DNA from 3 places in the Enterobacter sp. CFEC122 genome. Region 2 is predicted to be linked to each of the others. Evidence: predicted binding sites of a transcription regulator. Region 2 holds the regulator's gene; each other region holds the start of a gene.
What was found. The regulator PurR, encoded in region 2, represses purine synthesis genes. The targets are predictions, from matches to a motif close to CANGCAAACGTTTGCNTG.

Region 1: galS (HTH-type transcriptional regulator GalS) is a predicted target of PurR. The motif match lies at 1,872-1,889, and genes of this name have one in related genera.
Region 3: cvpA (colicin V production protein) is a predicted target of PurR. The motif match lies at 2,116-2,133, and genes of this name have one in related genera.

What each region holds. Positions count from the first base shown of each region.
Region 1 covers NZ_JBRIQR010000007.1:154,480-157,761, reverse strand. The annotation lists gene folE (GTP cyclohydrolase I FolE) at 1-665, shown strand, start outside; gene yeiB (DUF418 domain-containing protein YeiB) at 685-1,842, shown strand; gene galS (HTH-type transcriptional regulator GalS) at 1,998-3,020, shown strand.
Region 2 covers NZ_JBRIQR010000011.1:20,406-23,687, reverse strand. The annotation lists gene punC (purine nucleoside transporter PunC) at 1-315, opposite strand, end outside; gene punR (DNA-binding transcriptional activator PunR) at 430-1,341, shown strand; gene purR (HTH-type transcriptional repressor PurR) at 1,359-2,384, opposite strand; gene cydH (cytochrome bd-I oxidase subunit CydH) at 2,682-2,771, shown strand; gene ACVCAM_RS09655 (MFS transporter) at 2,935-3,282, shown strand, end outside.
Region 3 covers NZ_JBRIQR010000008.1:122,928-126,209, forward strand. The annotation lists gene purF (amidophosphoribosyltransferase) at 21-1,538, opposite strand; gene cvpA (colicin V production protein) at 1,572-2,060, opposite strand; gene dedD (cell division protein DedD) at 2,226-2,924, opposite strand; gene folC (bifunctional tetrahydrofolate synthase/dihydrofolate synthase) at 2,914-3,282, opposite strand, start outside.

The DNA of each region.
Region 1 (3,282 bases), on a different contig from region 2:
CATCACTCAGTAAAGAAGCTGCCCTGGTCCACGAAGCCCTGGTTGCGCGCGGTCTTGAAACGCCACTGCGTCCGCCCGTACAGGACTTGGACAATGAAACCCGCAAGCGTCTGATTGCCGGTCACATGACCGACATCATGGAGCTGCTGAATCTCGATCTGAGTGACGACAGTCTGATGGAGACGCCGCACCGCATCGCGAAAATGTACGTCGACGAAATTTTCTCCGGCCTGGATTACGCCAACTTCCCGAAAATCACCGTCATTGAAAACAAGATGAAAGTGGATGAGATGGTAACGGTCCGCGATATCACGCTGACCAGCACCTGCGAACACCATTTCGTGACCATCGACGGTAAAGCGACCGTGGCGTATATCCCTAAAGACACGGTGATTGGCCTGTCGAAGATCAACCGCATCGTGCAGTTCTTCGCTCAGCGTCCGCAGGTGCAGGAGCGCCTGACCCAGCAGATCCTGACCGCGCTGCAAACGCTGCTGGGCACTAATAACGTGGCCGTCTCTATCGACGCGGTTCACTACTGCGTGAAAGCGCGCGGCGTGCGCGATGCCACCAGTGCGACCACCACAACCTCGCTGGGCGGTCTGTTTAAATCGAGCCAGAATACCCGCCAGGAGTTCCTGCGCGCCGTACGTCACCACAACTAAGTCTGACAGGGCAGGAACCATGGAGCGAAACGTCACGCTCGATTTTGTTCGCGGCGTCGCCATTCTCGGTATCCTGCTGCTTAATATCACCGCCTTCGGTTTGCCGAAGGCGGCGTATCTCAATCCCGCGTGGTATGGCGACATTACCCGCAGTGATGCCTGGACCTGGGCAATCCTCGATCTCTTTGCGCAGGTCAAATTCCTTACGCTCTTCGCCCTGCTGTTTGGCGCAGGCCTGCAGCTTCTCCTCAAACGTGGTACGCGCTGGATCCAGTCGCGCCTGACGCTGCTGGTTATCCTCGGTTTTATCCATGGCCTGTTCTTCTGGGACGGCGATATTCTTCTCGCGTATGGGTTAGTCGGGCTCATCTGCTGGCGCCTCATTCGCGATGCGCACAGCGTTAAAAGCCTGTTCAACACCGGCGTGATGCTCTATGTCATGGGGCTTGGGGTACTGCTGCTGCTGGGGATGATCTCCGGGGAGACGACGAATCGTGGCTGGATCCCGGATGCCGCTAACCTGCAGTACGAACAGTTCTGGAAGCTGAAGGGCGGTACGGAAGCGATAAGCAACCGCGCGGATATGCTGGGGGATAACCTCCTCGCGCTGGGCGCGCAATACGGCTGGCAGCTGGCGGGCATGATGCTGATGGGCGCGTCACTGATGCGCACCGGCTGGCTGAAAGGGGAATTCAGCCTGCGTCACTATCGTCGCACAGGCGCCGGTCTGGTGCTGCTCGGCGTGCTGATTAACCTCCCGGCGGTGATAGCGCAGTGGCATATCCACTGGGATTACCGCTGGTGCGCGTTCCTGCTCCAGGTGCCGCGTGAACTGAGCGCGCCGTTCCAGACCATCGGCTACGCGGCGCTGATCTACGGCTTCTGGCCCTCGCTTTCTCGTCTGTGGATGGTCAGCGCTATCGCCTGCGTGGGACGCATGGCGTTAAGCAATTACCTCCTGCAAACGCTAATCTGCACCACGCTTTTCTATCGCTTTGGCCTGTTTATGAAATTCGACCGCCTTACGCTGCTGGCGTTTGTTATTCCGGTCTGGGCAGTAAACCTGGCGTTTTCTGTGCTCTGGCTACGCTATTTCCGCCAGGGACCGCTGGAGTGGGTATGGCGTCAGTTAACCGCACGTGCTTCAGGGATATCATTGAAAAATACATCCAGATAACGATCTGGATCACAATCATTAACAAAACGGATGTAAGCGTTTTCATGACTGTGAGCTTCTTCACGTAGTCCCCTTTCTCTCGCTGCCAAAATAGCCACCTTGCTAAACACAGGGGGTGTCTGTGAGTTGCTGCAATCCTTTGAAGGATGGTGAATATGATCACCATTCGTGACGTCGCCCGTCAGGCGGGCGTTTCTGTGGCTACCGTCTCACGCGTGCTGAACAATAGCGCGCTGGTCAGCCCTGAAACCCGAGAAACCGTAATGAAAGCCGTGACCCAGCTCGGGTACCGGCCAAATGCCAATGCCCAGGCGCTTGCGACGCAGGTCAGCGACACCATCGGCGTGGTGGTGATGGATGTCTCGGATGCCTTTTTCGGCGCACTGGTGAAAGCGGTCGATATGGTCGCCCAGCAGCATGAGAAATATGTCCTGATCGGCAATAGCTATCATGAGGCGGAAAAAGAACGCCATGCCATTGAAGTGCTGATCCGCCAGCGCTGTAACGCCTTGATTGTCCATTCAAAAGCCTTAAGCGATGAAGAGCTAACCGGATTGATGGAGCAGATCCCGGGCATGGTGCTGATCAACCGCATCGTCCCCGGCTATGCCCACCGCTGCGTCGGGCTGGATAACGTCAGCGGCGCCATGATGGCCACGAAAATGCTCATCAATAACGGGCATCAGCGGATCGGTTATCTGGCCTCCAGCCACGCGATTGAAGATGACGAACTGCGGCGCGAGGGGTGGCAAAACGCCCTGAAAGAGCATGGCATTACGCCATCCGAGAGCTGGGTGGGGACCGGCACGCCGGACATGCAGGGCGGTGAAGCGGCGATGGTAGAGCTGCTGGGCCGCAATCTGCAGCTGTCTGCGGTGTTTGCCTATAACGACAGCATGGCGGCAGGCGCCCTGACGGCGCTGAAGGATAACGGCATTGCGGTGCCACAGCATTTGTCACTCATTGGTTTCGATGATATCCCGATTGCCCGTTACACCGACCCGCAGCTGACAACCGTGCGTTACCCGATTGCCTCTATGGCGAAACTGGCGACTGAGCTGGCGTTACAGGGGGCCGCAGGCGTGCTGGATCCGGGGGCAACACACTGTTTCATGCCGACTTTAGTGCGTCGCCACTCCGTCGCGGCCCGGCAAATTGTGGTTCCGATCACTAACTGATTACATGTGGTGATGTAACCGTTTTCAATCTGTGAGTAAATTCACAGTATCTTAACAAGGCGCTGACTATGATGTCAGCGTTTTAGGGGCTGAAACGCTATGTAACAGTGATTATTCACTTTCACTATAGCCAATGTGCCGCAAACAACGAATAAAACGCATTTCTGGAGCGTTACCGAACACGGAAGAGAGAAATTTTATAAGTGAACCTCGGCTGTCAGTAACGTTTTATTAACATCTGCCCGCCGCTCGTTATTCACAA
Region 2 (3,282 bases):
GGCCTGAACGAAGCGCAGCACCAGCAGCCAGGTAGCATCGCGCACCCACAGCATCCCCAGGCAGCCCACGGCAAAAATGGCCAGACCCAGCAGCAGCACCGGTTTACGACCGAAGCGATCCGAGAGCGGTCCCCAGAGCAGCTGGGCGAAAGCAAAACCGGCAAGGAACAGGCTCAGGCTGGCGCTGATGGCCGCGGCAGGGGTTTGCAGGTCTTCCTGCATCGCGGCAAACGCGGGCAGGTACATGTCGGTGGCCAAAAAGCCCAGCACGCTTAAGCCGCCGAGCCAGACTAAAAATCCTTTCCTGGGTTGCATTCTTTTATTCTCCTGAGGAGGCAGGTGTACGTTGGCGCAGAGTGTAGGGAGTGCAAAGCGGCTTGTGAAACGCTAATATTTGGCGTGTGCATTCAAATTTTTTGCAGGCAGAAAATGTGGTCAGATTATTCTCTTGAAGTGGTCGATGCTGTTGCGCGTAACGGCAGCTTTAGCGGTGCAGCGCAGGAGTTGCACCGCGTCCCTTCGGCCATCAGCTACACGGTGCGTCAGCTTGAGGAGTGGCTGGCGGTTCCGCTGTTTGAACGGCGGCATCGCGACGTGGAATTAACGCCCGCCGGAGCATGGTTTTTGAAAGAAGGGCGTTCTGTTATCAAAAAAATGCAGATCACCCGCGAACAGTGTCAGCAGATCGCCAACGGCTGGCGGGGGCATCTCGCCATCGCGGTAGATAACATCGTGAAGCCGGAACGCACCCGGCAGATGATCGTGGATTTCTATCGTCATTTCTCTGACGTCGAGCTACGGGTCTCGCAGGAGGTGTTCAACGGCGTCTGGGATGCGCTGGCGGACGGCAGGGCGGAGATGGCGATTGGCGCGACGCAGGCGATCCCGGTCGGGGGACGTTACGCCTTTCGCGACATGGGGATGCTGAGCTGGAAATGCGTGGTGGCCAGCGATCATCCTCTGGCAGCGATGGAAGGTCCGCTGAGCGACGATACGCTGCGCAACTGGCCGTCGCTGGTGCTGGAGGATACGTCCCGTTCATTGCCCAAGCGTATCACCTGGCTTCTGGATAACCAGCGGCGGGTGGTGGCTCCTGACTGGGAATCATCGGCGACGTGCCTCAGCGCCGGGCTGTGCGTCGCGATGGTGCCCGCTCATTTTGCGCGTCCACGCATCGATACCGGAGAATGGGTTGAACTGACGCTGGAGAATCCGTTCCCGGACGCAGCCTGCTGCCTGACCTGGCAACAAAATGATGTCTCGCCCGCCATGGCCTGGCTGCTGGATTATCTGGGGGACAGCGAAACCCTAAACCGGGAATGGTTACGGGAGCCAGCGTAGCTGGCCCCGTCAAGGGATTAACGACGGTAGTCGCGGAACGGACCGTCCGCAACGGAACGGCGTTCAATCAGGCGCGGGTGAACTTCAATGGACTGCGACTCTTCGCGCTTGTTGACGATTCTGTCCAGCAGCATATTGAAGGCCGTTTCGCCCAGCGAATCTTTTGGCTGGTGAATGGTTGTCAGCGCCGGGGTGAAGAAGCGCGCGTTACGCACGTTGTCATACCCGATCACGGAAATATCCTGCGGTACGCGCAAACCCAGCTCATCGGCGGCGCAGAGCGCGCCCATGGCCATGATGTCACCGCCGCAGAAAACGGCGGTCGGGCGGTGCTGCTGGGAAACGATCTGCTGCATCGCGCGGTAGCCTGATTCCGGCTCAAAGTCGCCCTGCACGATCCAGTTTTCCGGCACGGTGATGAGCGCTTCTTCCATCGCTTTCATAAAACCGGCCAGACGGCCCGCGCCGGTGTTACGCTCCAGCGGACCGGGGATCACGCCAATCTCGCGGTGACCGCGTTCGATCAGGTAACGACCCGCCATGTAACCGCCTTCGAAGGCGTTGTCGATAACGGAGTCGGTGAAGTCCGCGCGCGCTTCACCCCAGTCCATGACCACCATGGGGATATGGCGATACTCTTCCAGCATCGACAGCACGGATTCCGGGTACTCGGAACACATGACCAGCAGGCCATCGACGCGCTTTTGCGCCATCATCGACAGGTAGGCGCGCTGTTTTTCTATGCTGTTCCACGCGTTGCCCAGAATCAGGGTATAGCCTTTCTGGAAGCAGTTCTTCTCTACCGCTTCTATGATCTCGGCAAAATAGGCCGCTTCACTGCTGGTCGCCAGCAATCCAATGGATTTGGTGTGATTAACCTTGAGGCTGCGCGCAACCGCACTTGGCGAATAGTGCAGCTCTTTGATCGCTGCCCAGACGGCGTTGCGCGTCTCTTCCGCCACAAAGCGGGTTTTGTTAATTACATGTGATACGGTTGTAGTGGAAACGTTTGCGCGTTTTGCTACGTCTTTAATTGTTGCCATTAAATGTCACTCCAGACCATATCCTAAACTCCTGAAAAACTTGAAGGTAAACGTTTGCCTTCTCTCACCCTTATCACGCAATCTTGAATTGCGGCACGCCGGGAAAACGACACGGGACGTCAGGAGGGGGTCAATGGCCGGTACGCTAATAAATTTAGCGTGGAATTTTGTCCTATCTTGATGAAAAGGGGAAGAGGTAAAGTGTTTATCAGCCTAAATCTAGGAAGATTTTTGACGTAAATTATGCAAAAATGAGCAGGCTCACTTTTCGTGGGGGGATTAAAAGGAGAAAAATTGATGAGTTCCGATCTGAAGTTTTCGCTGTTCACCACCGTGGTTGTGCTGGCTCTGATTGTCGCGGCGGGTCTGACGGCCGCGCTGCACTGATTTACGCGGAGGGAGAGCCTTCTCCCTCCCGCTCACCTCGATTGTTACTCCTAAGGCAAAAATCTTTTGCCATTTTGTAAACTTCTCATTTTTTGTGATTGATGTCATGCTTTCCGCTTCTTTGTTCTGTGTCACCACATGACACGGCATCCGGAGTTGACGCATGAAAATCAATTTTCCCCTGCTGGCCCTGGCGATTGGCGCTTTTGGGATTGGCACCACTGAATTTTCCCCGATGGGGTTACTGCCCGTTATCGCCCGCGGCGTGGACGTCTCGATCCCTGCGGCCGGCATGTTAATCAGCGCCTACGCCATTGGCGTGATGGTGGGGGCGCCGCTGATGACGCTTCTCCTTTCACACCGCGCGCGCCGCAATGCGCTGATTTTCCTGATGGCGATTTTCACCCTCGGCAACGTGCTTTCGGCCATTTCGCCGGACTACACCACGTTGATGCTTTCGCGTATTCTGACCAGCCTTAACCACGGCGCGTTCTTTGGGCTGGGGTCGGTT
Region 3 (3,282 bases), on a different contig from region 2:
CGCCCTCACCTGCCGGAACATCAACCTTCGTTGTGCATCTCTAAGCTTTCAAGATCGTTTTGCAGCTGAACGGCTTTGGCGTCGTCGTTGCGCAGCGAATCAAGATAGTCGAGGTACTGCTGGTCAACGTCTTTGGTCACGTAAATGCCGTTGAACACGGAGCATTCAAACTGCTGAATTTCCGGGTTCTCGGCACGCACCGCGTCGATGAGGTCGTTGAGATCCTGGAAAATCAGGCCGTCAGCGCCGATGATCTGGCGAATTTCATCCACTTCACGCCCGTGAGCGATCAGCTCGTTGGCGGTTGGCATATCAATACCATACACGTTCGGGAAGCGAATCTCCGGCGCAGCAGAGGCCAGGTAGACTTTCTTCGCACCCGCTTCGCGTGCCATCTCGATAATCTGCTCAGAGGTAGTACCGCGAACGATGGAGTCATCCACCAGCAGAACATTCTTGTCGCGGAATTCCGCGCGGTTAGCGTTCAGCTTGCGGCGCACGGACTTACGGCGCAGATGTTGCCCCGGCATGATGAAGGTGCGGCCAACGTAGCGGTTCTTCACGAAGCCCTGACGGTATGGCTTATCCAGAATGCGGGCGATCTCCAGCGCGATATCGCAGGAGGTTTCCGGGATAGGAATCACCACGTCGATGTCGAGATCGTCCCACTCGCGGGCAATCTTCTCGCCGAGCTTCGTGCCCATATTGACGCGCGCGCTGTAGACGGAAATCTTGTCGATGAAGGAGTCCGGACGGGCAAAGTAAACGTATTCAAACAGGCACGGGTTGCTGACCGGGTTGTCGGCACACTGGCGGGTAAACAGCTGGCCCTTCTCGGTGATATACACCGCTTCGCCCGGCGCAACGTCGCGCAGGAATTCGAAGCCCAGGGTATCCAGCGCCACGCTTTCAGAGGCAACCATATATTCGGTACGGCCATCGCCGAGGTCGCGCTTGCCGAGCACCAGCGGACGAATGCCGTTTGGATCGCGGAAGGCCACCATGCCGTGACCGATGATCATCGCCACGCAGGCGTACGCGCCGCGGATCTGACGGTTTGTCGCGGCAATCGCGGCAAAAATGTTGTCCGCTTCCAGCGGATAGTGACGGAAGTTATCCAGCTCGCTGGCGAACACGTTGAGCAGGATTTCAGAATCAGAGGTGGTGTTAATGTGGCGACGTTTCTCTTCGAACAGCTTTTTACGCAGCTCATGCGCGTTGGTCAGGTTGCCGTTATGGGCAAGGGTGATGCCATACGGTGAGTTGACGTAGAAAGGCTGTGCCTCAGAGGCGCTGGAACTGCCAGCGGTAGGATAACGAACGTGACCGATCCCCATATTACCTTGCAGACGCTGCATATGGCGGGCTTCAAACACATCGTTTACCAGGCCATTCGCCTTGCGTAAACGGAAGCAGTTGTTTGCATCAATGGTGATGATACCCGCAGCATCCTGCCCACGGTGCTGAAGCACCGTTAACGCGTCATAAATCGACTGGTTTACCGGCATGAAACCGGCGATACCGACAATACCGCACATTCGTCTTTTCCTCGTTAAGCCACATCTCAGGGTTTATGCCCTGGGCAAAAAACTCGACGAGCTTTGCAGATAGTCAAAGAACCATCTGATGATGAAGCTGAACTCTGGTATGAGCTGCGATTTCTGCCAGTCTTCACTTTTGGAGAACCCGGTAAAGGTATCCAGGAAGAACAGGATCGCGGCCACAATCAGCACGCCTCGCAACGCCCCGAAACAGATCCCGAGTACCCTGTCCGTTCCTGACAGACCGGTTTTCTCGACCAGCTGACCTATCACGTAATTGACGATAGCGCCAACAATCAGCGTCGCGATAAACAGCACCGCGATGGCGATTCCATTTCGGACCAGTTCATCTTCAAAGCCCGTGAACCAGACAGACAGGTAAGTGTAGTAATGACTGGCGACAAAGAAAGCACAACCCCAGGTCACCAGCGATAACGCTTCACGAACAAAGCCACGGATCAGGCTAACCAGACAGGAAAAACCAATCACCGCAATGATGGCGTAATCAATCCAGACCATATGTGTCCCACGATTAAACGCCCTGTCATCCAGTTCGGGGCGAATTCTAACAGAAAAAGAAAACGTTTGCGTAGGGATTTCCTTCCCGCGCGTAAATAAAAAAGGCGCTGAAAAAATGTTCAACGCCGTGGCTTATCGCCTCTCTCTTACAGGAGCAGGTCGTACTTAGTTCGCGCTGTAGCCCATCACCACACCGCTCAGGCCGGAGATCTGCTTCAGCTCACCCAGCGACCCTTTCAGTTTGTCTTTAGACGCTTCTGGCCCCACGAGGATACGGGTAATTTTACCCTGCACCGGCGTGGAAGGTGAAGTGTAAACACGATATCCCGCACTGCGCAGTTTACCCACCACCTCATTCACCTTGTCCGCATTTTTCAGCGCACCGAGCTGCACCACGTAGGCTTTGCCCGTTGGGGCAGCGGCGTCCTGCTGCGTCGGTTTTGCTGGCGGAGGCGTCTCTGACGCTGCGGCGAGCTGTTCTGCCGCTTTATCACGCTGCGGTTTCGGCTGCGGCTTCTCAACCGGCTTCGGTTTTTCAACCGGTTTAGGCTGCTCGACCGGCACAGGATCGATATCGCTGTTGCTCGTGGCCGCCAGGCGAGACGGATCGAGCGACGGTGCGGCGGCATCGCCCGCGCGCACCTCTTCCGCCGCCCCTTCCGGAGGCTGAGCAGGCAGCGCCTGCGTCGCCGCGGGCAGCATATCCGGCTCATCGCGGTCGCCCGGTTTCGGCACCAGCGGAATCGCGGCAAACTCATCCTGATAATGCTTTTTCTGCCCGTCGAGCAGCCCGGGAAGAATAATCACCCCGAGCGCGACCAGCACAATGGTTCCTGTTAAACGGTTCTGAAACTTACTCGCCACCGGTTCTCCCCGCGTCCATCACTTCCATGACATGTGCCACCGTGTGGAATGAACCACACACCAGCACGGTATCTTCTGGTTTAGCCTCCGCCATCGCGGCATGCCAGGCCTGCGCCACGCTACTGTAGATTGCGCCTTTGCCGAGATGTTCCATCAGCTGCTCAGCCGTCGCGCCGCGTGGCCCCTCCAGAGGAGCACAATACCAGCTATCGACCACACTCTCCATGCAGGCCAGCGTCCCGCCGATATCTTTATCATGAAGCATACCGATAACCGCCAGCACGCGCCCGGTTTTTGGTAGCGATTTGAGACGTCCCGCGAGATACGCCGCCGCGTGGGGGTTGTGCGCCACATCCAG